Regions from separate parts of the Staphylococcus pseudoxylosus genome, predicted to be linked through region 3. Evidence: riboswitches for the same ligand, from Rfam matches in the RefSeq annotation. Region 3 holds a riboswitch; each other region holds the start of a gene.
The links. Region 3 has a riboswitch for S-adenosylmethionine ahead of LG295_RS00060 (alpha/beta fold hydrolase family protein). Riboswitches for the same ligand answer to the same signal wherever they lie in the genome.

Region 1 (7,982 bases), 390 kb from region 3:
GGACCGACTTATGTACATAGTGAGATTAGCAATGGGCAAAACTTTATTGTATTTTCACTCATACAAGGTGTGACATTTGCAGCAGGGGTATTTATTATACTAACAGGCGTGCGCTTAATTTTAGCTGAAATAGTACCGGCATTTAAAGGTATTTCAGAGAAATTGGTACCGAATACAAAGCCAGCTTTAGACTGTCCGATTGTCTTCCCTTATGCACAAAACGCTGTGTTAATAGGATTCTTTGTCAGCTTTATCGTTGGGGTCATTGGCATGTTTATCTTGTTCTTATTTGGTGGTGTCGTGATACTTCCAGGTGTGGTTGCACACTTCTTCTTAGGTGCAACTGCGGGCGTCTTTGGTAATGCAAGAGGTGGTATAAAAGGTGCAGTTGCAGGATCTGCTTTAAATGGATTATTGATTACGTTCTTGCCATTACTGTTTTTACCTTTCTTAGGAGATTTAGGGGGCGCAGCGACGACATTCTCAGATACTGATTTCTTAGTTGTAGGTATTGTATTTGGTAATATCGCGAAATTCCTTGGACTCATCGGCATCATAATTTTAATTTTAGTAGTTGCAGCTGCAGCGATCATTTTACAAAAACGTACAAATGAAAAAGAAGCAAAAGAATAGTAGTAAAAATTATAATGAAATGGTATATATTTTAGGGTGAGTGGAACAAAAATCTAATTTATTTAAAAAGATTTTATCTTACCTGTTGGTTATGCAATATCATGATTGAGGCTGAGGCGGTTTATTGATAAATTGTCTCAGCCTCTTAACTATTCTGTTGGAAGTAGATGATTGGTAAACAATATAAGTTAGCTAATTCATTATAAGAATATAAAGTTAGTTCTACAGGTCGATTTTATATGTTATTGAGAAGGTTATAGGTCATACTTTAAACTGTTAGTTCAAAACTTTCATCAATTAAATCAGTGATATGATGGAGGTTATTTATTTCTCTCAAGTTAATAGTGATCCAAGTGGTTTTATTCATATGATACGCCTTATAAACACCTTTTTTTCGTTAATGGTCCAATAAAAGCTGTATCAACTTTTACATTCAAAACATCAACTTCGTCACAAGTTTTAAGCCCTAATTTATCTTCTGTCATATTCATAATGAGTCCGAACCATTTTTATTATGATTATGTCTTAAAGTGACAAAATGAGGGAAATTTTGCCATAGATAATCCGGTTTAACGTCGTAATTTTGAGTAACATAATTAACTACTTCATCTTTATTTACCAACATTCATACCTCTGATTAAGTTTGAGATTTAATATTAATGAAACAAAGAAAGGACTTGAAGTTAGTTCCAATGTTGCTTCAATGGCCCATGACTACCAAATATTGGGTCTGTATCAGGTATAGATACACTTTCAATAATATATAAATTTTGAGGACGCTCGCTTGCTTTACCGACACAAATATCATATGACTGACTATTGGGATAGGCGCCCATAACTGTAAAGTCATTAGTTTGACTTATCAGTTTATGACCAGTACCAGCTGGTAATATTAAAACATCACCTTCAGTTATACTAATAGGAGTACCATTTCTGCCTCCTAGTATTAATTGGGCGGTTCCATTGATTACCAATAAGACTTCGTGTGAATTACTGTGATAATGATGATAAGAGAAAACACCAGCTTCCCAAGTGTTACCCCATTGATTTGTGGATAATATATGTCTTAAATCATCAGTTTTTGAAAATACGTTTTGATAAACTAAAACAGGTAAATTTGGGTTATTAGGTATTTGCCCATCATCATCAAAATTTAATGTGTTAATTGTAATTTCTTTTGGTTGTTTCAACTTTAAACACCTCTTTATTTTTTTAAGTATAAATTATAGTTATAGGAGATAAGTGTAGAATTTATTCTTTGTAATATACAAACTGACTTGTCGTTGCAAGTAAATTGCCATTATGACTCCATATTTCTCCAGTTTGATCGAAGAAGCCATTAAAAAATTTAAGGGCACGGGCATGTCCAAGTAGCAGTTGGCTCCCATTGTGCTTTAAAGTCTCAGCATTAGCATGGAAATATATAGTGAGTGATACTGTACCAATGGGAACGAACGCTTTACGACGTACATAGATGCGTGGGAAGAATGCATCACATATAGATGCGAGAGATAAGAAATCTAAATCTCTATCAGGGCTGTCTTTTATCCATTGTAACGTTACGGAATCTGGTTGTTGAGTAGGATTCATTGCTAGTGGCGCACCTTTAATCATTCTGATGTCATAGTTTTGCGCCCATGGTGGTGCGCTTTCTAATGGTGTACGTGTTACTTCGTCTGCAGGTGGGACATCAGGAAAGGCTAGTTCTGTTGACGACCATGTATCTCGTCGCTTAGCAGTAACTGCTGTTCCAGTAATAACGATGTTATCATTTTGTTTTAGTTCTATATACCAGTGCTGTGTTGACCGATTCGTTCTTGATGGATAGGCAATGATCCTAAAATTACCTTCATGTATAGGAGCAGCATAGTTTATTGTTAGGGAGATGGGTTCTCCTAGAATATCATCATGTTCTAAAACTGCACGTAATAATGTGGATGCGATAACACCACCGAATGGTCCGACCATATTCGCATAGGCGCTAGAAGTTTGTCCTGAATACATGCCTGGTTTCTGTTGTGTGAGTTGAGTTGCTAAATCAAATGGGTGTTGTGGTTGATTAGATTGCATGACGAATGCCTCCGTTTTTCTTAATTAGTTATTCAAATAATTTAAATAAAAAGCATACAAAATGTTGATATTAAAGATAAGCAAAAATATAGGAAGTGCACAGAAAGTTAAAAACTCGCTTCTGTCACACTCCTATATGTGTAGATACTTAATGTAGCATTTCTTTATATACGCTATGGTTTTGATAAACACAAGTAAGCAGTGGTGCTTCTAAATTGTAGTGTGCCGCTAATTCTAATAAATAACCTTGCAAATGATCGGTTTCGATATTTAGACCCTTTTCCATATCTCGTTGCATGGAAGTTTTGAAATGATAAGATAATTGATTTAGTGCTTGCATGTATTTAGAAACAATTTGATCAGAGATAGGTGCGTTGTGTTTACGCATAATACTAGCAGCCTCATTATACAAGGATTTAATAAATTCTATACCACCTTCACTATCACGAATAGGTCCAATAGGCGCGTGCATAAGTGTTGTTACGCCCGATAATACAGTGATCATTAAATATTTATGCCACATGCCTTGTTCGACATTTGTGTTTAGAATAAATTCAGCTTTTGTTCCTGAAAATGCTTGTTCAACATATTTAGCACGGTTGCTTTCAGTACCACCTAACTCCCCGAAAAAGAGTTTATCAAATTGACTGGTTTGAACAATTTCGCCAGTACTATCAAGTGTTGTTTCAATAATGCAGTAACCACCCATGATTTTATTTTTTCCAAAAGCGTTTTGTAATTTAGGGACATGTGCAACGCCATTAAGTAGTGGAATAATTAAGGTGTTATGATCTATAAATGGTTTTAAATCTTCAATAGCATGATCTAAGTGATAAGACTTTGAAGATAAGAGCACGATATCAAAAGGTTCGACACGATCATCTTTTGTGATGAGTTGTGGATTAAAATGATAATCTCCTTTTTCACTATGAATGGCTAAGCCATTTCGTTCTAGATATGATTTGCGTTTGGGCCGTACTAAAAATGTGACATGTTTGCCAGCCTCAGCTAAGCGACCACCAAAATATCCACCAATTCCGCCAGCACCTAGTACCAATATACGCATCGACAACAACTCCTTAAACTATGTATAGTATATTTAATCTCTATATACCACTTTTCATTTCCTTTTACGCATTGAAATTTAAATAAATTAGTTTACATGTCTATCTATACTATCTATTTATATTATTGTAAAATGTTTGAAGAAAATGGAAATTGTACAATGTAAAAGTGTGTTATATATAAAACTTTAGGAGGGACTATAATGTCGGTTAAAAACGAAAAGAAATATCGATGGAAGGATATTAACGGTAAAGATTTTTTTCTGCCAATCATTTATTTAGCTAGTAATTTTTTCTTGTCACTTATAATTTTGAGTATAACGTGGGCAGTTAATATAAGTTTTGGTGATAGTTACAGTAATGATAAATTTGATGGGTCGAGCGCCGCTGATTTGTTAATGGAGATTGGTGTTTTTATATTTATCATGATTATATGGATGTTGTTACATAAAAATAGTTATAAAATTGAGTGGAAAAGTGGCTTCAGTAATATTAAGAAATACTGGAAACTCATCATTGTTACATTTATTGTTATGTTTATATTTAAATTAATTTTTCCTGTATTAGTTGATGCGTTTGCACCTGAACAATGGAAGTTTGAAGAAACACAAAACGATTTATTGATTCAACAAATGTTTAGTACACCATTCTCAACGGTACTTGCGTTCTTTTCTATTGTAATTATTGCGCCGGTTACTGAAGAGTTTCTCTTCCGACACTTGGTAATTGGTGAATTAGGAAAGAAATTGAATTTTATAGTGATGTCAGTCATATCTGTAATTGTTTTTGCATCTTTACACGTAATAGCAGCACAATCACCATTAGAAATTGTTATGTATCTTGTTATCGCTATAGGTATCGTATATGTCTATTTAAAAACACAACGAAGTTTAGCTACTGCTATAGCACTGCATGCATTAAATAACTTTATTGCATATGTAGCAGTTGTCCTTCTATAAAGTTATATCGCTTTAATGGATTGTTGTTTCACATGGAACAGAAGTTAGTTAGTAGACGTATTATTTAGAATTTTCTTAAAACTCGTTGACTAAACATGAGTATAATGCTAGGATAAAAACATTGTAACTACATACTGATTTACTCTTATCAAGAGAGGTGGAGGGACGTGCCCTATGAAACCCAGCAACCGTCGTTATACGAAATGGTGCTAATTCACAAAAAGTTACCAAACTTTTAGAGATGAGAGAAGGTTTATACTTTCTCTTATAAAATTAAGAGAAAGTATTTTTTATTTACTTTGAAACTTAAAAATTCATGAGGAGTGAAATAGATTATGAGGAAATTAATTGTTTTATGTTCATTATTAATATTAACCATTGTTCTTGCAGCATGTGGCAATTCAAATGGTAAAGATGGGGATAAAAAAATAACAATTGCAGCTTCGCCAGCACCACACGGTGAAGTATTGAAACATGCAAAAGAAGAAATGAAAAAACAAGGATATGATTTAGAAGTTAAAACAGTTAATGATTATAAAGTACCTAATAAACTATTAGATAAAGGTGATGTAGATGCCAATTTCTTCCAGCATACGCCTTACTTAAAAGCAGAAAAGAAAGATCACAATTATGATATAGAAGAAGTTGGAAAAGTATTTACTACGCCAATGGGTGTTTATAGTAAAAAATATAAAGATATTAAAGATATTCCTAAAGGTTCAACAATATATGTTTCTAACAATCCAGCTGAAGAGGGTAGATTCTTATCATTCTTTGTAGATGAAGGATTAATAAAGATTAAAAAAGGTGTTAGTATAGAAGACGCAAAATTTGAAGACATTGTAGAAAATAAAAAAGATTTGAAGTTTAATAATAAACAAGGGGCAGAATTCTTACCTAAGACATATGAAAGTAAGGAAGGTGCTGCAGTTATTATGAATTCAAACTATGCGTTAGATAATGGGTTAACGCCACATAAAGATGCTATCATTAGTGAAACTGAGTCATCACCGTTTGCGAATATCGTTGCTGTGAAAAAAGGACATAAAGATGACGAAAAATATCAAGCACTTATAAAAGTGCTACAATCTAAAGACATGAAAGAATTCATTAAAAAAGAATACGGTAAAGATGTAATTCCGTATGAAAAATAAGTTATTATGAACAGATATTAGTAATGAAAAAGGGGTGTAGTGTATGTCTAAACTAGGCATTGTTGGTTTAGGAAGAGTAGGTAGTCAAGTTTTAACAGATGTACAATATTTGAATTTATTTTCAGAGATTGTGTTGGTTGATGATAAAGATGAAATTGCAAGTGGAGAAGCGCTTGATCATAATCATTCACAAGGATTATTTAATACTGCGCATATCAAGATTAAAGCTGGAGATTATCAAGATTTAGCAGATGCTGATTTTATTGTGGTTGCTGCGAGTGTACCAACAGATAAAAATGATGGTGATCGTACTTTATTAGCACAAGGCAATCATGACATTATAAAAAATGTTATGAGTCAAGTTGCTGAGGTAACACAAGAGGCAATCATTATTGTGATTTCTAATCCTGTAGATTCGATCGTATATTTTGCTAATCAAGTAAACTATCCAACTCATAAAATCATTGGAACGGGAACGTCTTTAGAAACTTCAAGGTTCAAGACGATTATCGCTCATCATTATCAAATCGACCCCAAAAATGTTGAGGCATTTGTTATTGGAGAGCATGGACAACATGCAATACCTGTGTGGAGTAAAGTGCGTATTCATGGTATGTCGCTTACAGAATATGAAGCGCTAAGTAATAGCCCAGAAATTGATAAAGCACATATAACATCTATCATTAATGAAGTATCTATGGATGTCTTTTATCAAAAAGGTTGGACTAATGCTGCGATTTCTAAAGTTACAACATCATTGATACAAACTATTGCATTGAATCAACGTACTATGATGCCATTGACTTCAATCAGCAAAGAATATGACTTAACAGATGGCGCATTTAGTTTACCTACGTTAGTTGATCGCTCTGGTATTGTTCAAAGATTTGCAATTACGTTAGATGATCAAGAAATGCAACAACTTAAAGAAGCTTACGAATATATTAGAGAAACAATCCATACATCAGAAAAATAAAATAAATGTAAACACCGATTCATCAGATAATGTCTTTTGAATGGGTGTTTTTTATTATGTTAACTTCAATTAGCCACTTCTTGATTAAATAATAAGTAATAGCTACAATGAATTTAAATATTAAATCACCTTTGAGGAAGTGTGAAAATACGGGAAAGCGCGGTGCAGTGATGTTAGAAAGACATGCCAAACTCATTAGATTGTTACTCAACAACAGTAATCGTTTTTTAAGCGCAGATGAAATAGCCACTTACTTAAATGTCTCTAATAGAACAGTGAGGAACGATATTAAATATATTAATGTTGATGTATTGTCGGCGTTAATTGTCAGTGTTAAAGGTCGAGGTTTCAAGGTGAACCAAGACCTTTATAGTATAGATTATATAGAAGAAATCGTTTCTGATTTTACAAACAAAGAAAACGAATTACTTCTAAAATTGGGTTATCATATTTTAATGCATCAACAACCCACAACCTTAGATTCATTAGCACATCACTTTCATTTATCTAAATCAGAAGTTAGTGATTATTTAACGCGTGTTCAGTCGTGGTGCAATTCATTTGATATTACTGTGAATCTAACTAAGAAAAAAGGTGTCACAGTAAACGGAAACGAAATGAATATTAGAAATGCGATTCTACATTTAAATCAACTATCTTCGAAAAGTAAAACGGTTGATGATGTGATATTAAATGAAATACCTAAGGCGCACATTGATATCATTAGTCAAATTATTGAACGTAACTTAAATGCACATCATATACAACCTTCTAAAATACGGATAAAACAATTACTCATACACTTAATTATTATATTTAAACGTAATAGCGATGACGGTTATTCGTGGGTAGTCGATAAATCCTCCTATAAAATCGCGCAACAATGTATTACAGATATCAATTCGGAATTAGGTTATCAACTTTCAGATGAAACTGCGCAACTGTTATCATTCTTTATTAGCTATTATTTTAATAAATACGATTTAGGCTTTGAACAGATTTTTGTTAAAAGCTATATTGATCGTATGATTCATCAAATGGAGAGAAATGTAGGTGTAGATTTTACAGAAGACCAAGAACTACGCGACAATTTATATGCACATTTCAGTAGAACATACTTACGTAT
Region 2 (7,982 bases), 1.2 Mb from region 3:
ACAAATGGCCCTTTATTTTATAAAAATATAGCTGAGATTCCAGAGAGTAAAAAAAGTTATTTGTTGAAGGACGATGCGATTTTACACTGTTTAGAGAGAGTGATATCACTTGGATTTTATAAATAGAAAGCGTATGCCTATTGAAACCTTACATCATGTATTTGAAGAAGTCACATATTGTGTTGATAACTTAAAAGTTCGAGGCTTAATAATGACACCGAAAGAAGATGTAAAACGAATTGTGATTTATCTACGAGGTGGTAAAGGCCAAGTAGGTAAAGTACGAGCAGCTAGAATGATGCAATTTGCAAATACAAACACTTTAGTTTTTGGTCCATATTATAGAGGGAATAATGGTAGTGAGGGGAAAGATGAATTTTATGGAGCGGATTTAAATGATGTCACGGTTGCTATACGTTTACTGCATCAAAAATACCCTTATGCTGCCATTCATATGGTTGGATTTTCCAGAGGTGGACTTCAGGGTTTACTCACATTTCAAGATTTACCAATCTCAAGTTATATTATCTGGGGTGGAGTATCTGATATATACTTAATGTATGAAGAACGCGTCGACTTAAGAGGCATGCTGAAACGCATGATTGGTCATCCTAAAAAGCAAGCTGTTGCCTATCAGCAACGAGATGCATTAGCTCAAATTACTAAGTCAAGCCCGCCCATATTTATTGTTCATGGTGGAAAAGATAAACAAGTAGGTATTCATCATGCCTATTATTTAGCACAACAATTAGAGGAAAAGGGAACAACTTATCGTACATTTTATCAAATGTTAGAAGGTCATGTACCGAGACCATTTGCTCTAAAACAAACACTATGTGAAATTAAACAGTGGATGATAGATGTCGAAGAGAATAAAATATAATAGAGTAAATTAAAAGAGAGAATTAGTTTCTATTACCTAATTCTCTCTTTTATATGATATTAATTAACAGATATTATTTGAACCCGCCACGTGCTGCTAAATCATCAACTTCTACACCGAATTTTTCGAAGTTATGATTGAAACGGTTAATTAAATCTTGAGCTTGCTCTCTATACGCTTCTGGCTTACTCCAAGCATTAATAGGATTCAATAGTGTTTGAGGGACATCCTCAACTTCAACTGGAATATCTAAACCGAACATATCATCTTTAATATATTCTGCATCTCTTAATTGCCCTGTAATTGCTTGATTCACCATTTGTCTTGTGTAACTTAGGCTTATACGACGTCCTATGCCATATTTACCACCAGTCCAACCAGTGTTTACAAGATAAACATCTACATCGTGTTGATCGATTAAGTTACCTAATAAATCAGCATAAACTTTAGCGTTTAGAGGTAAGAAAGGTGAACCGAAACATGTAGAGAATGAAGGTTCTGGCTCAGTTATACCACGTTCTGTACCAGCTAATTTAGCAGTGAATCCACTCAAGAAATGATACATTGCTTGATCTTTGGATAGTTTTGAAATAGGTGGTAGAACACCGAAAGCATCTGCAGTTAAGAAAATAATTGTATTAGGGTGAGCTGCTTTAGATGGCGTTACAATATTTTCAATGTGGTTGATTGGGTAAGCTGCACGCGTATTTTCTGTGTATTGATTATTATCGAAGTCAACGTCACCATCTTCGTCAACGATAACATTTTCTAAAATAGTACCATATTTAATAGCGTCATAAATTTGAGGTTCTTTTTTATAAGAAAGGTTAATTGCTTTAGCGTAACAACCACCTTCAATGTTGAAAATACCATTTTCATTCCAACCATGTTCGTCATCGCCAATAAGTTTACGTGTTGGGTCAGCGGATAGTGTCGTTTTACCAGTACCAGAAAGGCCGAAGAATAAAGCAACGTCACCTTTGTCTCCAACGTTAGCTGAACAATGCATGCTCATAATGTTATCTTTAGGTAGTAAATAGTTCATTACGGAGAAAATACCTTTTTTCATTTCACCAGCATACTCAGTCCCACCAATGAGGATCACTTTATGTTTGAATGATGTGATGATAAATGTTTCTGAGTTTGTGCCGTCAATTTCTGGATCGGCTTTAAAATGCGGTGCTGAAATAATTGTGAAGTTTGGTTTGATTTCTTGTGCTTCTTCTTTTGAATTAGGGCGTATAAACATATTTTGAGCAAATAGATTATGCCACGCTAATTCATTTACAACAGTTAATTTCAATTGTGAGTCGTGATCACTACCAGCATAACCATTGAATACATATAGTTCATCTTTTTTGTCTAAATAGTTTAGAACCTTATCATATAAATTTAAAAATGTTTCTTCCTCAATCGGTTGGTTAACATTTCCCCAGTCAATATCATCTCTATAAGATGGCTCATTTACAATAAACTTATCTTTTGGTGAACGACCTGTATATTTACCTGTTCTAGCGTTAATTGCACCTAATTCGGTAAGTTCGCCTTCATCATTATCTAAAATCTTGTTATACAACTGTGTTGTAGATAATTGAAATAATGAAGATTTTTTGTCTAAAATACTTTCAATTTTGTTTGTATAAGTGTATGTATCTACAGCCATACTAATCCCTCCAACGCTATTTAGTTATTGTAAGCCTTTACAATTACAGAGTATAACACATATATATCAATAGTCCATACCAATTTAAAAGGAATTTTAAATAAATATTAATAAATGTAAAATTGACATTATATCGTTGATTCTGTACTATAGGACTTAACGGATTCTCTTATCCTGAGTGGCGGAGGGACATGGACCCAATGAAGCCCAGCAACCTCTTCTTAATACGAAGAAAGGTGCCAAACCGTTTGCAGACAAATATCGTCTGAACGATAAGAGCGAATGGACGTATAAGGGCCTTCTCTCTATTTATTGATAGTGTAGAAGGCTTTTTTAATGAGCTCAACAGAGAGAGAATTTTCGTAATTTAAAACTAAAGGAGCAAATTATGACTTACAATAGAAGATTATTCACTTCAGAATCAGTAACAGAAGGGCATCCAGATAAAATAGCGGATCAAGTATCTGATGCTATATTGGATGAAATATTGAAAGATGACCCAAACGCACGTGTTGCTTGTGAAACGACAGTGACTACTGGCATGGCGTTAATTTCAGGAGAAATATCAACAACAACATATGTTGATATTCCGAAAGTGGTTAGAGAAACAATCAAAGAGATAGGCTACACGCGTGCTAAATACGGTTATGATAGCCAGACAATGGCAGTATTAACGGCAATTGATGAACAGTCACCAGATATCGCTCAAGGTGTCGATACAGCATTAGAGTATCGTGAAGACGCATCAGAAGAAGAAATCGAAGCTACAGGAGCGGGAGATCAAGGTTTGATGTTCGGTTATGCTACGAATGAAACGGATACATACATGCCTTTACCAATCTTCTTATCGCATCAACTTGCGAAACGCTTATCAGATGTACGTAAAGATGAAATATTAAATTACTTACGTCCTGATGGTAAAGTACAAGTAACTGTGGAATATGATGAGCAAGATCAACCACATCGCATTGATACGATTGTCGTGTCAACACAACATGCTGAAGATATCGAATTAGCACAAATTCAAGATGATATTAAAGAACATGTTATTTATCCAACAGTGCCAGAAGCACTTTTAGATGAGAACACTAAATTTTATATCAATCCTACTGGTCGTTTCGTTATAGGTGGACCACAAGGTGATGCAGGGCTTACTGGACGTAAAATAATTGTTGATACGTATGGTGGTTATGCACGTCATGGTGGGGGATGCTTTAGTGGTAAAGACCCAACTAAAGTTGACCGTTCTGCTGCTTATGCTGCACGCTATGTAGCAAAAAATATCGTTGCTGCTGAATTAGCAGACAAATGTGAAGTACAACTTGCATATGCGATTGGTGTAGCTGAGCCTGTTTCTATTTCTATAGATACATTTGGTACAGGAAAAGTTAAAGAAAATGAATTGGTTGAGGCAGTTAGACAACATTTTGATTTAAGACCAGCTGGAATTATTAAAATGTTAGACTTGAAACACCCTATTTATAAACAAACTGCTGCATATGGCCATTTTGGTCGTACAGACGTATTATTACCATGGGAAAAGTTAGATAAAATTAATTTATTAAAAGATACAGTTAAAGCTTAACTAGAACAAAAGTTTTTTAACTTTACTCTCGAATGCTATACGTTTATCTATTATAATTAAGTTACTGAACACATAAAGGAGCGTTTTTTGTTATGAATTCATTTGGACCATTAGAGATTGGTTTAATTGTGGCAATTGTTGTAGCAGTAATTTGTTTCATTTTATTTATCATTGCTTTGAAAAGTAAGAAGAAAGCACAACAAAAGGTAGAAGAACAATACAAAACCAGAGAACAAAAACTAAGCGATGAGCATGAAGAAGAACTAGAAAAAGAAAGAATAGAAAATAAAAAAACAGTAACAAAGCAAAAAGAAGAATATAATGCTACAGTTAATTCGAAAAATAGAGAAATTGATGCATTGAAATTATTCTCTAAAAATCAAAGTGAATATGTAACTGATATGAGACTTATTGGTATTCGAGAAAGATTAGTAAATGAGAAAAGAATTCGTCCAGAAGATATGCACATTATGGCTAATATATTTTTACCTAAGAATGAATTTAATGATGTACAGCGTATTAGTCATTTAGTACTTACGCGTACTGGTTTATATATAATTGACTCACAATTATTAAAAGGTCACGTATACAATGGCGTGAGTGCTGCACAATTTAAAGAACAACCAACAATGGAGCAAGTTTTTAATGCGTTGGATCTTGATAGACAAGAACCACAAACACTTGTATTAGATCAAAACGAAGATGAAAACTCATTATCTTTTGTTAATTATACGACTCATTTGAATGATATTGAGAAACTAGCGGGTGATATTCAAACTGAATTGAATTTAAAATTCACACCAACTACCATTTTATATTTCAATCCTAAAAATGAGGGTGATGTAACAATTTCAAACTATGCGCAAAGTTCAAATACCAAAGTGTTAGTTGGTCCAGAACAATTGGATGAATTCTTCAATAAATTCGTCTTCCATGGTCGCATTCAATATAACGTTGAAGATTTACAACGTGTTATGGATGAAATTGAATCATTTAACTAAAGAAATAAATTTCATATTTTGAGAATAAATCATGCTATGTAGTATAAACTGTCAACAAAAGTATTTAGACTTTTGTTGACAGTTTTTTTGGACTATAAAATTTTAAAAATATAATCTGATACAGCCTGACTATTTAATTTAACTATAAATTAAATAGGTGATTGATGACATATGCTATAAAGAATTTCAAAAATAAGAATGAATTGTAAACATATAGGCATTTTTATTTATATATTTGGGAATATTGATTAGTATAATAAATAACAAAATAAAAAGGGGATTTTAACTTGGAAAATATTACATTTTACAATGGGAATGAAATGCCGATTGTTGGATTGGGCACATTTCGCGTGGAGAATAATGATGAATGTGCAGCATCAGTAAAACATGCGATTGAAAACGGCTATACACATATTGACACAGCAATGATTTATGAAAATGAAGATAAAGTAGGTCAAGGTATTGCTGAAGGATTAGCTTCAACAGGATTAAAAAGAAGTGACCTATTCATTACTTCTAAATTATGGCTTGATGACTACGGTCGACAAAATGTCGCTAATGCATATGAAACAAGTTTAAACAAATTAGGTTTAGACTATTTAGATTTATATCTAATGCACTGGCCTGGAACTGATGAAGCACTGATGATTGATACTTGGCAGGGTATGGAAGACCTTTATAAAAATGATAAAGTGAAAAATATTGGTGTAAGTAACTTTAATATTGAACATTTAGAAGCATTATTAGCACAAGTTTCAATTAAACCAGTAATAAATCAAGTAGAATTCCATCCATATCTATTACAATCTTCTTTAAATAGATATCTGGAAGTTCAAAATATTCATATGGAGTCATGGTCACCATTAATGAATGCACAAATTTTAGAAGATAAAACAGTAAACGCAGTTGCAAAGGAAGTAGGGAAATCACCTGCTCAAGTAATCATTAGATGGAATATTGAACATGGTGTTGTAGTAATTCCAAAATCGGTTACTCCGTCTAGAATAGAAGAGAATATTAATGTATTTGATTTCGCATTAACAGCTGAACAAATAGAAAAATTAGATAACCTTAATGAAGATCGTAGAATTGGACCAGATCCTGCAAAATACAGTGGTCATTAAAGAATTATATAAAATAGTATGATTACTTAAGTGTTAATAATTAAATTAATGAGTTAATGATATATACTCGTTAACTTTGATTTAGTTGAGTTTATGATATAGTATGACAAGACTAATGAAATTGTCATTAATAAGTATGGACAATGTACATGACATAAAAAGCCACAAAAACATTAAATTGTTTTTGTGGCTTTTTATAATGCACTTTTTAGGTTTTTCGTTAAAGTATGTAACCTAACAAACAGGCTAAAAAGGAAACGCCGTATTGTAGTACAGAATAACTAATGAAATAAATGATTTTCTTTTTAGTCATTAATAGTTCGACGAGTTCAGATGATAAAGTAGAAAAGGTAGTAAGACCGCCTAAAATACCAACGATTACAAAGGGGTCAATCCAATCTAACTTAAGTGACGAGCCTAATAGAAAACCAATGATAAAGCTACCAACTATATTAACGAAAGGTGTTGCAACTGGTAATATACTACTGAATTTGCGATTACAAAAATTAGTAATAAAACCACGGATGACTGCACCTATGCCACCACCTAACATGATTAATAAACAGTTAATCATGAGATACGCGCCCCCAATCTAACGCCAATATAGCATAAACAAATTCCTAAAACATAACTACTGATTGCGTAAATTGTAACAGCTAAATAAGCTTGCTGCTCGAATAAATGTATAAGTTCAAATTGGAATGTAGAAAAGGTAGTCATTGCACCCAATAAACCTGTAGTAATGCCTTTTTTTAAAAGTGGATTATTCTTGTAATATTGTAAAGTTAGCGTCCCTAGAAACCCCATTAAAAAAGCGCCTAAAATATTAGCGATAAATGTACCAGTAGGAATTGTAGAATTAACGCTCATAAATGAAAAAAAATATCTCAGTAGTGCACCGACAGCGCCTCCGACAAAAATATATAAATATTGCATTGTTGGCATGCTTCCTTTCTTAAAATCAGTGTAAGTTTTAGCAACATGGTTATCGCTATTAAAGCTTAATTATTGTTTTATAATATCAAATATAACTAGAGATTTAGAATGTATTTATAATTGTCCGAATTGTATAGACATATGCATAACATTATTAAATCAAAGGTTCACTTTAACCATAATAACAGAGGCTAAGACATCAATTGTTGTCCTAGCCCCTTAATTAGAATATTATGCCAAATGTTGATAGAGAAGCAAGAATATGAATAACAATTACGATTAAAATAACGTATGGTAATATCTTACTTGCTTTTCGTATCCAATCTGATTCTTCATGTAGATGTTTGATTGATTTATCAGCAAAGATAATGGAAATTATTAAAATGATAGCATTTATAATACTACAAACAAATATTAATTTTATCATCGAATTAAAATGCATATTTAATAGAGGGTTTCTTGTATTAAAATAAAAACTAATAATAACCAATAAAGTAGATAAATAAAAGTAAAGTTTTGAACGTGCCATTTGTACCTCCTAATGCAATTCATTTAACAATAATACCATAAATTTACAAAAAACTAATGCAATTTATATTTATATAGTATAATAACATATTGAATATATGCTTATGTAGGATTAGTTCTCTTATATAAAAAACTTTAATATTACTGTAAAAATATTCTGATTTTAAGCAAAAAATTAGAATTAATTCTTTATAGGTGGTATAACTAAGTTGTATGGTTAATAACCGTTATCAAATAATTCTTTGTTGAATTATTTAATCAA
Region 3 (7,982 bases):
TATTTTACCAATACACAGGATAGATTGCAAACCAAAAATCGAACATTGATTTTCAATGATTCTCTCTACTCAACAAAAAATATCAACTAACTTGTATGCAGCTTTAGGCTAGTGATATCAAGGTCTTATCGGACTAATTTGTAAAACAAGGACACATACTTACTTATAAATCTATGAACCAAACACAAACAAAAACCGTACAATAAAACTTCAAATCGATTTATCATACGGAAAATATTTTTTATTATTTTTTAACCCATTTCAGCATGTGCATAGTCTATATCTGTAAATTTGTTATATTGTTTCATAAAGTGCAGCTTCACTGTTCCTGTAGGGCCATTACGTTGCTTAGCGATAATAATTTCAATTTCCCCATTTTCATCATTTGTTTGAGGTTCGAAATTAGTATCATCATCATCGTCTTCTTCGTCTTCGCCACGATTATAATAATCATCGCGGTATAAGAAAGCGATGATATCGGCATCTTGCTCGATAGAACCTGACTCACGAATATCACTCATCATCGGACGTTTATCTTGACGCTGCTCAACGCCACGTGATAGCTGACTCAGTGCAATAACAGGACATTCTAGCTCTCTAGCAATAGCCTTTAATGTACGTGAAATCTCAGAAACTTCTTGTTGTCTGTTATCTGAAAAACGTGAGCCACTACCTGAAATTAATTGTAAGTAATCAATAACAACCATATCTAATCCGTGCTCTTGTTTTAAACGACGGCATTTAGAACGAATGTCTGTAATCCGAATACCTGGTGTGTCATCGATAAATATCTTAGTACGGGACAGTTTGCCGACTGCTATAGTAAATCTATTCCAGTCTTCTTCAGTCATCATACCAGTTCTCAGGCGGTTTGAGTCCACGTTTCCTGAACTACAAATCATACGTGTTGCAAGTTGATCTGCACCCATCTCTAGCGAGAATATACCTACTGAAAAATGATCTTCATGTGTTGCAACTTTTTGCGCAATATTAAGTGCGAAGGCAGTCTTACCTACCGAAGGACGTGCTGCTAAAATGATTAAATCATTACGGTTAAACCCTGCTGTCATCTGGTCTAAATCTCTGTAGCCCGTTGGAATACCTGGAGTTTGACCACTGTTTTGATCTAATAGTTCTGCATTCTCATATACTTCACCAAGTACATCTCGAATATCCTTAAATCCATCACTTTCACGTGAGGATGATAATTCTAATATACGACGTTCAGCGTCGTTAAGTATCGTATCTAGTTCCAGCTCATCATTATAACCATCATTCGCAATACTATCTGCAGTTTGTATTAATTTACGTTTAGTTGCATGCTTAAAAACAATCTCAGTATAGTATTGGATATTACGTGTTGTCGGCACATTACTTGATAATTCTGCAAGATATTGAGGACCACCCGCTTCATTCAATCGACCCTCTTGTGTCAACTGATCCATAATGGTTACCACATCAATATCTCTATTATCTTCATTGAGGTTCATCATTGCTCTAAAGATGTGTTGATGTGCACCTCTATAAAATGACTCAGGAAGCAATACTTCCTGAGTTGTGTTGATTAATTCTGGATCTATGATAATGGCACCTAAGACAGACTGTTCAGCCTCATTACTGTGTGGCATTTGATTTTGTTCATACATTCCATCCATTGTGATTACACCTCATATCTCAATCCACTATTATTGTTCAACTGTGTGTACACGGATTGTACCTTCAACTTCTTTATCTAGTTTAACTGGTACGTTAGTGTAACCTAATGCATGGATACCGTTTGGTAAATCCATTTTACGTTTATCAATTTTAATGTTGTGTTGTTCTTGTAATGCTTGCGTGATTTGTTTCGTACTTACTGAACCAAACAATTTACCACCTTCGCCTGTTTTAGCAGACACTTCGACTTCAATTTCACTTAATTGTGCTTTTAATTGTTTAGCATCTTCAATTTCTTGTTGACGCTCTGCTTCAGCAGCTTTATTTTTTTGTTCTAATTGTTTTAAATTACCAGGCGTTGCTTCTATTGCATAATTTTTCTTTAATAAGAAGTTATTTGCATAACCTACTGGTACGTCTTTAACCTCACCTTTTTTACCTTTACCTTTTACATCTTGTGTGAATATTACTTTCATGCATTTTCACTCCTACTCATTTGTTCTGTTATAGCTTGTTGTAATTGTTCTATTGCTTCATCCACTGTTACATCTTTTAACTGTGTGGCTGCATTAGTTAAATGACCACCACCGCCAAGTGCTTCCATTGTTAATTGCACATTGACAGCACCAAGTGAGCGGGCAGACATACCTATTACATTTTCTTCTCTTCTTGCAATTACGTACGAAGCCTCTACACCATCTAAACTTAACAGTTCATCGGCAGCTTGTGCAACTGTAACAGGATGATAAATTTTATCATTCGAACCGTGTGCAATAGCCACACCATTTTCTTGTAATTTTACTGTTTGAATCAACTCGGTACGATTGATATACGTATCAAGATCGTCTTTCAAGAAATGTTGTGTCAATATTGTATCTGCACCGTGTGCACGTAAGTAACTTGCAGCATCGAAGGTTCTAGAACCTGTTCGTAGCGTAAAGTTACGCGTATCTACAATAATACCTGCAAACATTACTGTCGATTCTAAACGCGTTAATCGTTGTTCTGTCGGTTGATACTCAAGTAGTTCTGTCACAAGTTCTGCAGTTGAACTTGCATATGGTTCCATATAAACAAGCAATGGACTCGAAATAAAGCTTTCTCCACGTCTATGATGGTCAATAACCACTTTACGGTTAGCTTTATTTAAAATGTTCTCATCGATAACCATTTCAGGTTTATGCGTATCTACAATGACTAATGTTGTCTTAGATGTCATAATATCCCATGCTTCATCCGATGTGATAAAACGGTCTTTTAATTCTGGTTTTTCATTTACTGCATCCATAACACGTCGTAATGTTGGATCAATGTCAGAATCATTTAAGACGATATACGCATCTAGGTTATTCATCATTGCAAAACGTGACACACCAATTGCACCACCGATGGCATCTAAGTCAGGGCGTTTATGTCCCATGATGATAACTTTGTCGCCTTCCATCAGAATATCTTTAAGCGCATGTGATATAACACGTGCTCTAACACGTGTACGTTTTTCCATTGGGTCAGTCTTACCGCCATAGAAACGTACATTGCCGTTCATATGCTTGATAGCAACCTGGTCACCACCACGTCCTAGTGCTAAGTCTAGGCCTGATTGTGATAGTTCCCCTAAATCTATTAAATCTTCAGATCCTTCACCGACACCGATACTTAAAGTTAGTTGTGCACGGTAACCGACACTCTTTTCACGCAACTGACTTAAAATACTAAAGTTTGTTGCTTCTATGTTGTTTAATATATCTTGATTTAAATAAGCAACAAATTGATCTGAGCTGTAACGTTTGAAATAAATGTTATGCTCACTAGCCCATCTACTAATCACACGTGTAACCATCGAGTTAATCTCTGATTTTTGTGTGTCATTCATATTTTGCGTAATCTCGTCATAATTATCTAAGAACAATGTAGCAATAATCGGTTTAGAGTCTTCATATAGCTTATTTGTCTGTACTTCTTCAGTAATATCAAAGAAATACAATACATGTTCTTTTTCAGAATAACGTACGCGATAGTGGTACTCATTTTCAGAAATCTCAACTTCTTGTGTTTTTTCTAATTGCTTTAAGATATTAGGATATACTTCATTAACTGGATCGGAAATTACATTACGCGTTAAGCGTTCCGACATAAATTTGTTCATCCACTCTATGTTTTCATTTTCATCTAAGATAATCATACCGATTGGCAAATTTTTAATTGCGATATTATTGCCTGCCGAAATATGGCCACTTAGATTATCAACATAGCTATCTAGTTTCTGTAAAGCTCGTCTTACCATTATTGCTGTCCCTACAATAATAATCACTAATACAACTGTCGCTATGCCTGCAATGAGCTGGTTAAAAACAAACCAAACTACGACAAGTGCAATTGCTGTGAACGCCATAATAATAAATGGTAAAACTAACGCTTTTTTAGTGGATTGACGGTTCATTCTTCCACCTCAAATCATTTTTTAATGATACTTTTTAAGTTAATACACAAATCTATAACACCCAGGAGACTCACAATATGTGTTAGTGGCATTAAAGCTGTCCCTATAACCATGAATAACACAGAAAGTGCGGTTGGCATTGATTTTGCCTTTCCGAAAAAGTGAATAACACTTAAGCCCTGAATATACATACATAATGATAACACAATTTCAAAGTTTAAAACGATACTTTGGAAAGTCCCTGGTTGGCTCGAAAACATAACACAAATTAAGACGATAATATACATCCATAATAGTGAACGCTTCATTTGCCAAGCATATAACGGTTTAAATATTGGTGTAGCGATTTTGAACTTACGTAAAATTGGAAAAGTAATAATTAAATTGATTAAAATAAGTAGAAATACTGTAATAATGACATAACTTGGTAACTGAACTGACATCTGGCGGAAGCCTTCTTCCAGCATTTGCTTATATTCTGCAGTTCCCGCAATTCCAGAAACAACGTTATGCATGTAATCTTTCACTGGTTTTATCAAAACTGTAGAACTTGGTATTTTATCAAACGTTTGTAGTCCCATAAACGCAATTAACGAGAACATACTAATATATGTAGTTGTTATATAAAGTATGCGTTCTTTAGATGTACGTTCTTTTAATAATTGGCCAATAACAAAACTCACTAAGAGTATGATGACCATAGTGCTCAACACAAATATATTACCTAGTAACGTTGTTAATACCACTGTAATGACTGCTGTTAAACCAAATGATTCAATAGACTTATGCCATAAGATAATACCTGGAATTGTTGCAAAGATACCTAACACCAGGCCTAACGGAGGTAATATATGTAAAGCTAAAGCCACTACGATTAGCGTTAGTATACTAAGCACAGTTACTTTAGGATATATTTTTGAAAACAATTTCGCCACTCCCATACTATTTTTGACTATAACTATTATTTTAACCTCTTTAAAACTTTTATACAATTATTGGCAATCCAAATACAGAAGATAACGATATACTATACTTTCCATAATTATAAACGTATAAATAACTGAACTAATCAACACTTCATGGTATTACATTTTTAATGCTACTACTTTTAGTTTCATTTTATGCCACCACAACTTAAATAATTGTACAAAAAAAGGATGTACTATATATATGTCAGTCTACCCTCCCCTATCGAAAGTAGTCATATAGCTTCATCCTAAAAATTAATATAATAGAGTCGTTAAATCATTTTCTTTTGATTTTATATACTTTTAAAAAGTGATATAGATTAGGCGCCCAGTCATTAAAATTCAGTAAGAAACCATCATGACCTACGTTATCTGGTACAAAGAAATGTTTGTGATATTTAAAACGATTTCCCACGGCACGTACTAAGTCATCTGGATATAACAAATCATCTGTAAAGCCCATTGTCATTACTTTAGTGTCTAGGTTACTAAAAACTTCATCTACATCATTGCGTCCTCTATCTACGTCATGACTATCTAAGACGTCTAGGAGTGTTAAATAGCATAAAGAATCAAAATGATTCATAAATTTATTACCTTGATGTTTTTGATAGGTTACAACTTGATCTGGTGAGAAACGTTTATCATAACTTTTAGACGAACGGTATGTTAAAAAACCTAACTGCCTTGCGATACTCATACCCTCTTTATGGTCTAAATGAATAGCCTGTCTCGCTATCTCATTAAACGCACGACTATAGGATGATGTTTTATCTGTAGCTGCGAGAATCACTGCTTTTTCAACATCAAATTTACGATTATATAATAATTCTATTGCTTGCATGCCACCTAACGAACCACCGATTAATATGTTAATCCTTTCGAAACCTAATGTTTCAATTCCTAATTCTATAGCACGTACGATATCTCTTAACGTAAGTGTCTCAGGAAAGTTTGGATCTGTTAATGCAGAACTTGAACCATAAGGGCTTCCAATAACATTAAATGTCAAAAACTGGTAATCATTAATAGGCATATAACCACCGTCAATAATCCCTCTCCACCATCCAGGGTTTTCATTTGTACCATACGTTAAGTGATTACCTGTTAAAGCATGACAAACCACCACAAGTGGTTGCCCTTTTAAACCTACATGTTCATAACGTAGTTTTAAGTTTGAGATGAATTCACCTGACTCCGTTGTGAATGGTCCTAGTTCCAGTGTATCAACCGTATAATTCGTCATGTTTTACCTCCTACTTAGTAAAAAAACTCCTCACTCATAAAATAAGTAAGAAGTTAAAAGTTCTTATCATTCGAGTGTATCGATGGTATTAGCACCGTACTTTATAAGCCGGTTGCTGAAGCGTCTACGGGCCAAGTCCCTCAGCTTCTCGAAATAAGATTTGATTTTAATTGTATTAAAGATAAGCTCATTAATTCAGATAAAATTAAAGTGTTAATGTAATCTGAAATATCTTAATTTTCTAATTGTTTATAGTTTAACGGATAATATAACTTACTTCAATAGGATTGTTTAAAATACCCAACGTAACACTGCCATAATGATAATGCCACTAAGTATAGTGATTGTTAAGCTACGTGATATCACAGCAATAATAATAGTTGGGAGCATCGTTATTAAGAACGGCCCGTTAATGCTATAACCCATCACACCTTCTTGTTGCTCTATTAATCCATCGATGATTAATGCAGTGAATAATGTAATTGGTATAAATGATAGCCATTTAATAACACGTTCAGATAATTTTATTTTAGTTATCAAGATAAAGGGAATAATTCGTGTAAGCCACGTTACCACACCACATAACACGATAATTGTTAACACATGTATCGTCGTTGTCATCGTTCCATCACCACTCCAATCAACGCTGCAATAGTCGAAGCTAATATGATAGCTAAATATGAAGGCATAAACAAGCTTAAACTAAGCATCATTACAATCACACATATAATCAATACAAAATATATGTTTATCTTCGAGCGTCTAATCGACTCAAATTGTGAGACAGCTAAGAATATAAACATAGCGGTAATTGCAAAATCTAATCCTAGTGCTTCTGGTTGATGTATGTATTTACCAAAGACTGCACCAATCATACATGCAAATGTCCAAAAGACATATGCCGTTATATTTAATCCATGCAACCAACGATCATTTATCTTCTCACCTTTTAAATGTGGTGTAATAGCTACACCGAATGTTTCGTCTGTTACTAATGTAGAAAGACCAATCCTATTTAATAAACTATAGTTTTTATAACTTGGCGCAAGCGTCATGCTTAATAAAAACATTCTTGAATTCACAATGAATGTCGTCAATATAATTGCCGATATGGGCGTGCCAGAAATAACAAGTGCACAAATAATAAACTGTGCAGCGCCGGCATACACTAACAAACAAAGTAAAATAATTTCCAACATACTAAATCCCGATGCCACTGCAACAATTCCAAAAGACAGGCCAACACCAGCATAACCTAACAAAGTAGGAATACATGCTTTTACACCTTGTTTAAAAGTAACATGCGCCTCATTGTCCATTTTTCCACCCTCTCACCTCAAACGCTAAAAACAGTAAATCTATTCTAATATAATATCATAAAAATAATCAATAGTTTTAGAGGTAGGTTTGTGTGACGTAAGTCTAACGTTCGTCTTAAAAAGTTGTGAATAAAGCTATATAGATATTTCAGAATTTTGTGTTATTTATTAGACATCCCTTAAAAATTCCAGTTACTTCAATCAAATCAACTATTTTAATAGCGCATATTTTATGTATTTCTTACACCAACTTTTACACCTCCCCTACCCTCTCCTCTACATATAAAAAAGTGCGTAGCTAATACTTTAACTACGCACTTTAAATATTTTATTTAATAGGACGGATGACTGTT
Region 4 (7,982 bases), 780 kb from region 3:
CTAGCATTACAATACCTAATAAATAGGGAACCCATCCACTTAATGTTGCTAATTGGGCAGGAAAAATAAAACCTATAATTGCAGCAACTAACATCCATAATAAAAATGTGTTGGTTGCAAATCTACTTACTTTTGATAACATCTATAAACACTTCCCTTTATGTATTAACAAAGAAAAATGTATCATACTTTATACTTCCAAACAACTTAATTTTCTAAATATTCTAAAAATAATATCTGTAATAAATTAGTATGAAAAATTTTAAACTTCGTTCTTAAGACCTAGTGATTCCAATAAAAAAGAGTGGTACAATCTAATAGAAATAATAACTTGTGGAAATTTAAGTGTAATTGAATATTATGATTAATAGAGATAAACACTTTCTATAGATATTGGGGGTATCATATGTTTTTAGATAGAACTGAAACTTTTGTGTTAAATATTGGAGGATTAAATAATCGTGCCTCAAGAAAAAATTTAACTAAACTATGTAAGCAAATACAATTTTGTAATTCATTTAAATTTACGATTTTCAAACAAAATAATTTGTATGCTTTAGAGATTAATTTACCAAAGCAGCAATTACCATATATGATTAGTTTCCTTAGTTTTCATAACTATTCTATTTATCAAATACTACAAGGTACAGATACTAATGACCTTTTAGATTTAGATCATTTATTATTATCTTCCAAACGTTTTGAATTAGTTGTAGATGGACTTCGTGATGCATTTATTAAAGACAAAGTCATCGATATTTTAAATTTAATAAATCAAACCGAATACATTACATATACTTTCAATCGTAATAAGATAAACGTATCGACGTCACCCTCAGTTTTTGCAAAACTCATATATATGCTTGCTACGCATAACATCGACATACTTGGTGCTGTATATCAGCCTCGTTGGATGAATAAAGCTAGAATTTCATAATTTAAATAAACTACTTATAAAAATTACCAATTTAAAATAAATATTAAAAAAGAGGAACCAAGACATTGATGTTTTGGTTCCTCTTAATCTATTAGGCAATCGTTACATGAATTGAAATTATTAACTAGTTCCTATACAAGTACTGAGCCTTGATTAATTCATCCTCTATTGCTTATATATAATTATTTTATATCCTCATTATTCACTAGATTTTCAAATGCTTCTCTTACTTGAGGCACAGACATACCTACCACCACTTGAACATTTTTACCACTTTTTACTAATCCATGTGCCATTTGATTATGTGTAAAATACGCACTATCTTCGACCTTCTCAACATCGTTCACCGTAAGTCTTAGGCGTGTTGTGCAGTTGGTTACATCTTTGATATTTTCCTTGCCACCTAAACCTGCTAAATAATAAATCGCCTTATCTTCATACTCATTTCCTGTTGCTACTGCGCTATGATCTTCGTTCTTTTTACCTTTATAATCATTTTTATTATATAATTTCACATCTTTTTCATCTTTTTTACGACCAGGAAGTGGAATATCAAATTTAAGAATTAAAAATCTAAATAAGAAATAATAAATCGCAGTAAATCCTAACCCTATGATGATTTGTATCACATAAGTTAACCAATGATTTTGTGCTAACGGTATCCAGTTTGTTGCAAAGAAGTCTAATAGTCCTCCTCCAAAGTTACCTACTAAACCAAATCCATACATCATTGTATCCATTGTTGCAGCTAATAATGCATGCAATACAAATAAATATGGCGCTATAAATAGGAATGTAAATTCTAATGGTTCGGTAATACCAACTACAACAGCAGTTAATGTTGCTGGAATAAGTAGTGCTGCAATTTTCTTTTTATTTACTTTAGGCGTTGTTGAATACATAGCCAAAGCAATACCTATAGCTCCAAATACTTTACCATTACCTTGTAACATAAACCCATATGGGAACTGTTCTTTTAACGGTTTGGTACTTTTAGCAAATTCATTAACGTGTTCAAACCATTCTGCTTTTAAGCCATGATTGACTACAACAGGACCAACTTCAATTGGTGCATATATAAAATGGTGTAATCCTGTTGGAATTAGTACTCGTTCTAAGAAGTGATACAACCAAACGCCAATATAACCTGATCCAATAATAAAGCCTTGTAATGAAGTTATACCACCTTGCACCGTCGGCCAAATAATACACGTAAGTAGTGCTATTGGTAACATAACAAAGAATGATATCGTAACCACAAATGTTAGACCTTGGAAAACGCCTAACATCTCTGGTAATCGTTTACTGTAGTATCGATTATGTATCCAAGTTATGATACTCGAAATGATAATTCCACCAAGTATATTCGTATCTAACGTTTCAATCCCAGCAATCGCTTTAAGTCCTGTTACATTTTCAACGCCTTTTTCCAAATTCGCTCCAAATGTATGCGGCCATTGTGTAAGTATTGCATTTATAAAAGTATTGAACATAAGGTAGCCCATCAATGCTGCTAAAGCTGCATGTCCAGGCGCTTTTTTAGCCAAAGATAGTGGCAAACCGACCACAAACACAACTTCCATATGATTAAAAATTGTCCAACCACCAGCTTCGATTACTGACCAAATCTTAAACCAAGTTGTTCCATCAGCAGCAATGCTTCCCATAATCGATGGGTTTTTAAATAAAGTGGCAAATCCTAAAACAATACCAAAAAATGCAAACATTAATACAGGTACAATCATCGCACTCCCAAATCGTTTAATTGCATTCATAGCCGTATAACCTCCTATTTCTATACATAAGCATTTGTCTACACATCATTCATAATAAATCTATAAATATAATTCATTGAGCATGTGTTGTATGTGATTAACTCAATATTAAAGGAAACGCTTACATACAGACAATAGTTTGACGCCATTCGGAACAATTTTGTATAATCAGATTATATTTTCAAAACATGAAATTTTTTTCATGCAATGTGAGGTGACAAATTTGTTTTTAGATGAACGTGTTAACACTAATTTTAATAAATTAAATGAAAATGATTTACATATTGCACATTTTATTAATACACATATCCTACAATGTAAAACGATGAAAATACAAGAATTAGCAGAACACACCCACGCATCTAACGCCACCATTCATCGTTTCACTCGTAAGTTAGGCTTTGATGGTTATAGTGATTTTAAATCTTATTTAAAATTTGAAACTGAACAATCACATCAATTACCTTCAGATTCAATAGAAGGTTTTAAACAAGAAATCGAAAATACTTTCACTTATTTAGAAAGAATCGATTATAACCTGATTACAGATAAAATTCACCAAGCAGAAACCGTTTATTTATATGGAACTGGATTAGCCCAAATGAATGTTGCTCAGGAAGCACAGCGCATCTTACTAACGGTACATAAAAATATTATCGTACTCCATGACGTACACGAATTTAAAATGGTATTAAATAAAACAACACCGAAAGATATCTTCTTTATCATTTCTCTTTCTGGTGAATCAGAGCAGTTAACAGATATCAGCAATTTATTACAATTGCGTCAAAAATATTTTTTCTCTGTAACCACTTTAAAAGATAATACACTTGCTCAAAAGGCGAATTATAATATCTATGTATCTAGTAATACATTTTACTTAGCAGATGGCATAGATTATTCAAGTTTTATTAGTTACCATATTTTCTTCGAAACCTTATTACGAAAATATAATGAACGTAAAGTTATAGGCGAACTGTATTAAATACACTGCCCAGCTATTGATTTATTCGACATGTTCAAATAACTGTATTTAAGTTTAAATGATTATGTTAAGTTTGTTAATAACAACAAAAGCTCCCTCTAAAGCCTGTCACATTTGGTGATTACTTTAAAGGGAGCATTATTTATTTTTAGTGCTGACCGAGCAAACCATATAAAGTATTTACTTTGATACAGGTCGAAATTTCATTCAAACTTTATTCAAACCTAAATAATATTATCAGGATCGAAATAATCCAATAAAACCATTATCACTCAGTATGATTGCTATATCAGCGTACTATTTTATAAATCCGCTTCAAACGCTTCAAGCGCTAATTGTAGTTTATCAAATAACATTTCAAATCCATGTGCCGTTGAATCATGATATTCTTTCTTCTTCTGTTTATACTCTAAAGATGTTAACCTTCTTTCTCTTGGTACAAAAGCAATATAATTGAAAATCATTTGCGTAATGCCTGGTTCTCTTTCGAATATTTCAACTTCTATCGTATCTTCTGAATCACTTAATTCTGGCATACCAATTGTCATGACGATATATTCATAAGGTGTTAATGAAGCAAATGTACCTTGTACTATATTCTCTTTACCTTTATGAACATCAACAATTTTGTACTTACCATTTTGTTCAGCAGCTACTTCAATAGTTTTATTTGTTCTTTCAGTTGTCATAAACCATTGTTTCAGAAAACGTTGATCTGTCCAAGCTTGGTATAATAATTCAGGTTCTACTTTAAATAATCTTTCAAGACGAATTTCAACATTCTCATTTTCTACATTGTATTTACCCACGATCGATTGTTCACCTACTTTCACTCTTATTACTATTCTAACGCATTACACTATACTTCTAAACAATTATCAAGTAAATATAGTGATGTTCTTTAATATTTATAAAACTTTAACAATCTCATTTTATCGCTATTAGTCAGTAAACGTCAAAACTTTCATTTTCATTAAATATCATACTAAATAAACTTCACATTTATCTTAGCATATTCTGTTAGCATACTGTTTATTTAAAATAGCGAATGAGCCCGGAACATTCATATATCCCGGACTCAAATTCAAAGCTAGCTTATAGTCTCTTAATATTATATAACACAATGAACATCATCAATTTTCAAATCATGCTTATTAGCATATAACTTCAATACTCTATTGAGAACATAAAAATCATTGCTCAATTTGATGTTACAATGTATCTTATTTACTTTTTATCTAATCTAGGTAATCTAAAGAAAATTGCTATAAGTCCACAAACGCCTAGTATCATTGGATAAATTGCGTAAGGTACTAATTCAAATGGAGATATAGACGCCACACCTGCAGCAGCTATCAATTGAGGACTATATGGCAGCATCCCTTGGAAACAACTCGCAAACATATCTAAAATACTAGCTGATTTACGTGGATCCACATCATATTCCTCTGAAATATCTTTTGCTAATGGTCCTGCCATTAATATAGAAATAGTATTATTTGCGGTTGATATATCTGCCACACTGACTAAGCCAGCAATACCTAATTCTGCACCACGTTTAGATTTCACTTTACTGCGCACAAAATTTAATAGCCAAGTAATACCACCATTATGTTGGATTAACGCCACTAAACCACCAATGAGCAATGCAATAATCGCTATATCTTCCATACCGATAATACCTTTAGATATAGAACTTAATAAACCTGTCCAACCAAATGAACCGTAGATTAATCCAATAATTGCAGAAAGTATAATACCACCGATTAATACGATAACTACATTTACACCTATTAATGCCAAGATAAGCACAAATAAGTATGGAATTACTTTAATAAGATCATAATCATAACTTTTATTTGCATCTATATGGGCACCATTTGTTAAAAACCAAAGCGCAATAATAGTAAATATCGCGCCAGGTAAAACAATCTTTATGTTCACTTTAAATTTATCGCTCATTTTCGTTTTTTGGGTACGTACTGCAGCGATCGTAGTATCAGAAATCATTGATAAGTTATCACCAAACATAGCTCCACCAACAACAGTAGCCATTGTAATCGCAGCCGAAACATCTGTAGCCTGACTTAAACCAAAGCCAACTGGTGCTATAGCAGCTACCGTCCCTACAGACGTCCCCATTGATAAAGATACAAACATACATATGATAAATAGTCCGACGATAATTAAATTTTCTGGGATTAATGATAACCCTAAGTTAACCGTCGACTGCACGCCACCCATATCTTCAGTCGTTTGAGAAAAGGCACCTGCTAATAAGAAAATTAACATCATTAAAATAATATTGGAATGTCCTGCACCTTTTGTAAAAACTTCAACTTTTTTTTGAAATGATTCTTTTCTATTTAACGCTAAGCCGACAATAGCAGCAACTAATATAGCTACATTCAGTGGCATCGTAGTAAAGTCGCCTGTACTAATACCCACACCTAAAAACATACCAACAAATACGATTAAAGGTATCAAAGCCCATGCGTTACCTTTTTTTGTCTCCTCCATATATAACCAACTTTCCTAAATATTAAAACAGAACCCAACCTTCTGTTATTTTTAAGTCCAAAAAATAAAAAAACTCTTTCTAAATTAAGAAGAAAGAGTAAACTGTGATTCATTCTTATCTTCTAGCATGAATTATGCTACTGGATTTGGCACACGCATCATCATGTTGCCGAAGTATCATCGGGCCAGTCCCTACACTTCTCTTGATAAGTTATTATTTTATTTTATTACAGTACAGTATTAATTGTAATTCGTCAAATATGGAATTGGACAGGAAACAATTTAAAAAACGATTTCATTATCTAATTCCTTCAACGTCTATTATTTCAATAGAGCTTATGTTATTTAGTCGCTTTATATTTACTGCATCGGACGTTCGATAGTAAATTTATTACCTAAAGAAGCATAATCATTACCAGCTAAGCGCGCCACTGCATTTAGCGCATCAGGGTCTATTTTACTATCTTCAATATAAACTGATTCATCAATATGAAACATGACTACTTCACCTATAATTAAATCAGATCCTTCCTGAGGATCACCTAATGGAATAATTCGATCTAGCTTACATTCCATTCGAATTTTGGCTTGTTCAATACCAGGTACTGCAACTAATTCAGAGTCAACACAATTAAGACTTGTTCTTTCTAATTCATTTTGATTACGAGTCAACGGTGCTGCTGTATGGTTAATTTGTTCAACTGTATCTTCATCTGTAATATGTACTACAAATGATTCCGTTTCTTCAATATTTAAAGAAGTGTCTTTCCGTTTCCCTTCAGAGCGACCTGTAGAAATCATGATCATTGGCGGCGCGCTATTTATAACATTAAAAAAGCTAAACGGCGCTGCATTTAAATGCCCATCTTTATCTTGCGAAGTAACAAAAGCGATGGGTCTAGGTATCACACTACCACTTAATAGTTTATAATTTTGTTTTTTGCTTAAAGCATCTGCTCTAAATTTTTTCATAAATGATTACCTTACCTTTCAAAAATAAGGAGGTAGGATATCAATGTATCCTTTCCTCCTTATGCTTAGTATCACCGAGACATTGAAACACTAAAAGTTAAATAAAATTACCGTCTCATTACGTTACTTCATCAATTCTAATCTAATTGAGTACCACCTGTCACGCCATAAACTTGGCCTGTAGTATAACTTGATTCCTCAGCTGCTAAATGTACATACACGCCTGAAAGTTCAATCGGTTGCCCCGCTCTACCTAACACTTCTTTTTGACCGAAAGTTGGAATTTTAGATTGGGGCTGTCCACCAGAAATTTGGAGTGGTGACCAGAATGGTCCTGGTGCTACACAATTTACACGGATTCCCTTGCTACCTAATTCTTCAGACAAGCTCTTGGTAAGTGAAATGATAGCTGCTTTAGAAGCGGCATAATCATGTAAGATTGGGCTTGGATTATAACCTTGCACAGATGAAGTCAGTGTAATTGTTGCACCAGGTTCTAAATAATCAATCGCTTTTTGAACTGACCAGAAAATAGGATAGACATTTGTTTCGAACGTCTCAGTAAATGATTCAGTATCAAAGCCTTTAAGGTTGTTTCTATATTGCTGATGTCCTGCTACAATCGTTACATTATCTAATCCACCAAGTTTGTTATAAGCTGTTTCAACTAAATCATAGTTAAATTGTTCATCGCGTATATCGCCTGGGATTAATACAGCTTTACGTCCCGCTGCTTCAATCACTTGTTGTACTTCTTCAGCGTCCACTTGCTCAGCAGGCAAGTAATTAATCG

Region 1: it holds a riboswitch for S-adenosylmethionine, as region 3 does, so the genes downstream of both, LG295_RS01795 (MetQ/NlpA family ABC transporter substrate-binding protein) here and LG295_RS00060 (alpha/beta fold hydrolase family protein) in region 3, are expected to answer to the same signal.
Region 2: it holds a riboswitch for S-adenosylmethionine, as region 3 does, so the genes downstream of both, metK (methionine adenosyltransferase) here and LG295_RS00060 (alpha/beta fold hydrolase family protein) in region 3, are expected to answer to the same signal.
Region 4: it holds a riboswitch for S-adenosylmethionine, as region 3 does, so the genes downstream of both, LG295_RS03555 (Na+/H+ antiporter NhaC family protein) here and LG295_RS00060 (alpha/beta fold hydrolase family protein) in region 3, are expected to answer to the same signal.

The regions. Positions count from the first base shown of each region.
Region 1 covers NZ_CP085024.1:408,371-416,352, forward strand. Annotated here, with positions in the region: gene LG295_RS01770 (PTS ascorbate transporter subunit IIC) at 1-633, shown strand, start outside; gene LG295_RS01775 (cupin domain-containing protein) at 1,317-1,823, opposite strand; gene LG295_RS01780 (thioesterase family protein) at 1,885-2,703, opposite strand; gene panE (2-dehydropantoate 2-reductase) at 2,852-3,769, opposite strand; gene LG295_RS01790 (type II CAAX endopeptidase family protein) at 3,971-4,726, shown strand; SAM riboswitch class I at 4,869-4,974, shown strand; gene LG295_RS01795 (MetQ/NlpA family ABC transporter substrate-binding protein) at 5,062-5,880, shown strand; gene LG295_RS01800 (lactate/malate family dehydrogenase) at 5,924-6,856, shown strand; gene LG295_RS01805 (BglG family transcription antiterminator) at 7,027-7,982, shown strand, end outside.
Region 2 covers NZ_CP085024.1:1,202,323-1,210,304, forward strand. Annotated here, with positions in the region: gene ytkD (RNA deprotection pyrophosphohydrolase) at 1-126, shown strand, start outside; gene LG295_RS05810 (S9 family peptidase) at 110-883, shown strand; gene pckA (phosphoenolpyruvate carboxykinase (ATP)) at 957-2,546, opposite strand; SAM riboswitch class I at 2,713-2,825, shown strand; gene metK (methionine adenosyltransferase) at 2,935-4,131, shown strand; gene LG295_RS05825 (nuclease-related domain-containing protein) at 4,224-5,132, shown strand; gene LG295_RS05830 (aldo/keto reductase) at 5,420-6,256, shown strand; gene LG295_RS05835 (CrcB family protein) at 6,477-6,830, opposite strand; gene crcB (fluoride efflux transporter CrcB) at 6,827-7,192, opposite strand; gene LG295_RS05845 (hypothetical protein) at 7,416-7,721, opposite strand.
Region 3 covers NZ_CP085024.1:13,808-21,789, reverse strand. Annotated here, with positions in the region: gene dnaB (replicative DNA helicase) at 252-1,655, opposite strand; gene rplI (50S ribosomal protein L9) at 1,686-2,132, opposite strand; gene LG295_RS00070 (DHH family phosphoesterase) at 2,129-4,096, opposite strand; gene LG295_RS00065 (DUF2232 domain-containing protein) at 4,111-5,037, opposite strand; gene LG295_RS00060 (alpha/beta fold hydrolase family protein) at 5,342-6,310, opposite strand; SAM riboswitch class I at 6,371-6,470, opposite strand; gene LG295_RS00055 (AzlD domain-containing protein) at 6,602-6,931, opposite strand; gene LG295_RS00050 (AzlC family ABC transporter permease) at 6,928-7,629, opposite strand; gene serS (serine--tRNA ligase) at 7,958-7,982, opposite strand, start outside.
Region 4 covers NZ_CP085024.1:794,505-802,486, reverse strand. Annotated here, with positions in the region: gene LG295_RS03580 (bile acid:sodium symporter family protein) at 1-142, opposite strand, end outside; gene LG295_RS03575 (hypothetical protein) at 407-937, shown strand; gene LG295_RS03570 (alpha-glucoside-specific PTS transporter subunit IIBC) at 1,120-2,712, opposite strand; gene LG295_RS03565 (MurR/RpiR family transcriptional regulator) at 2,936-3,697, shown strand; gene LG295_RS03560 (SRPBCC domain-containing protein) at 4,000-4,506, opposite strand; gene LG295_RS03555 (Na+/H+ antiporter NhaC family protein) at 4,925-6,217, opposite strand; SAM riboswitch class I at 6,330-6,430, opposite strand; gene LG295_RS03550 (flavin reductase family protein) at 6,578-7,189, opposite strand; gene LG295_RS03545 (SDR family oxidoreductase) at 7,327-7,982, opposite strand, start outside.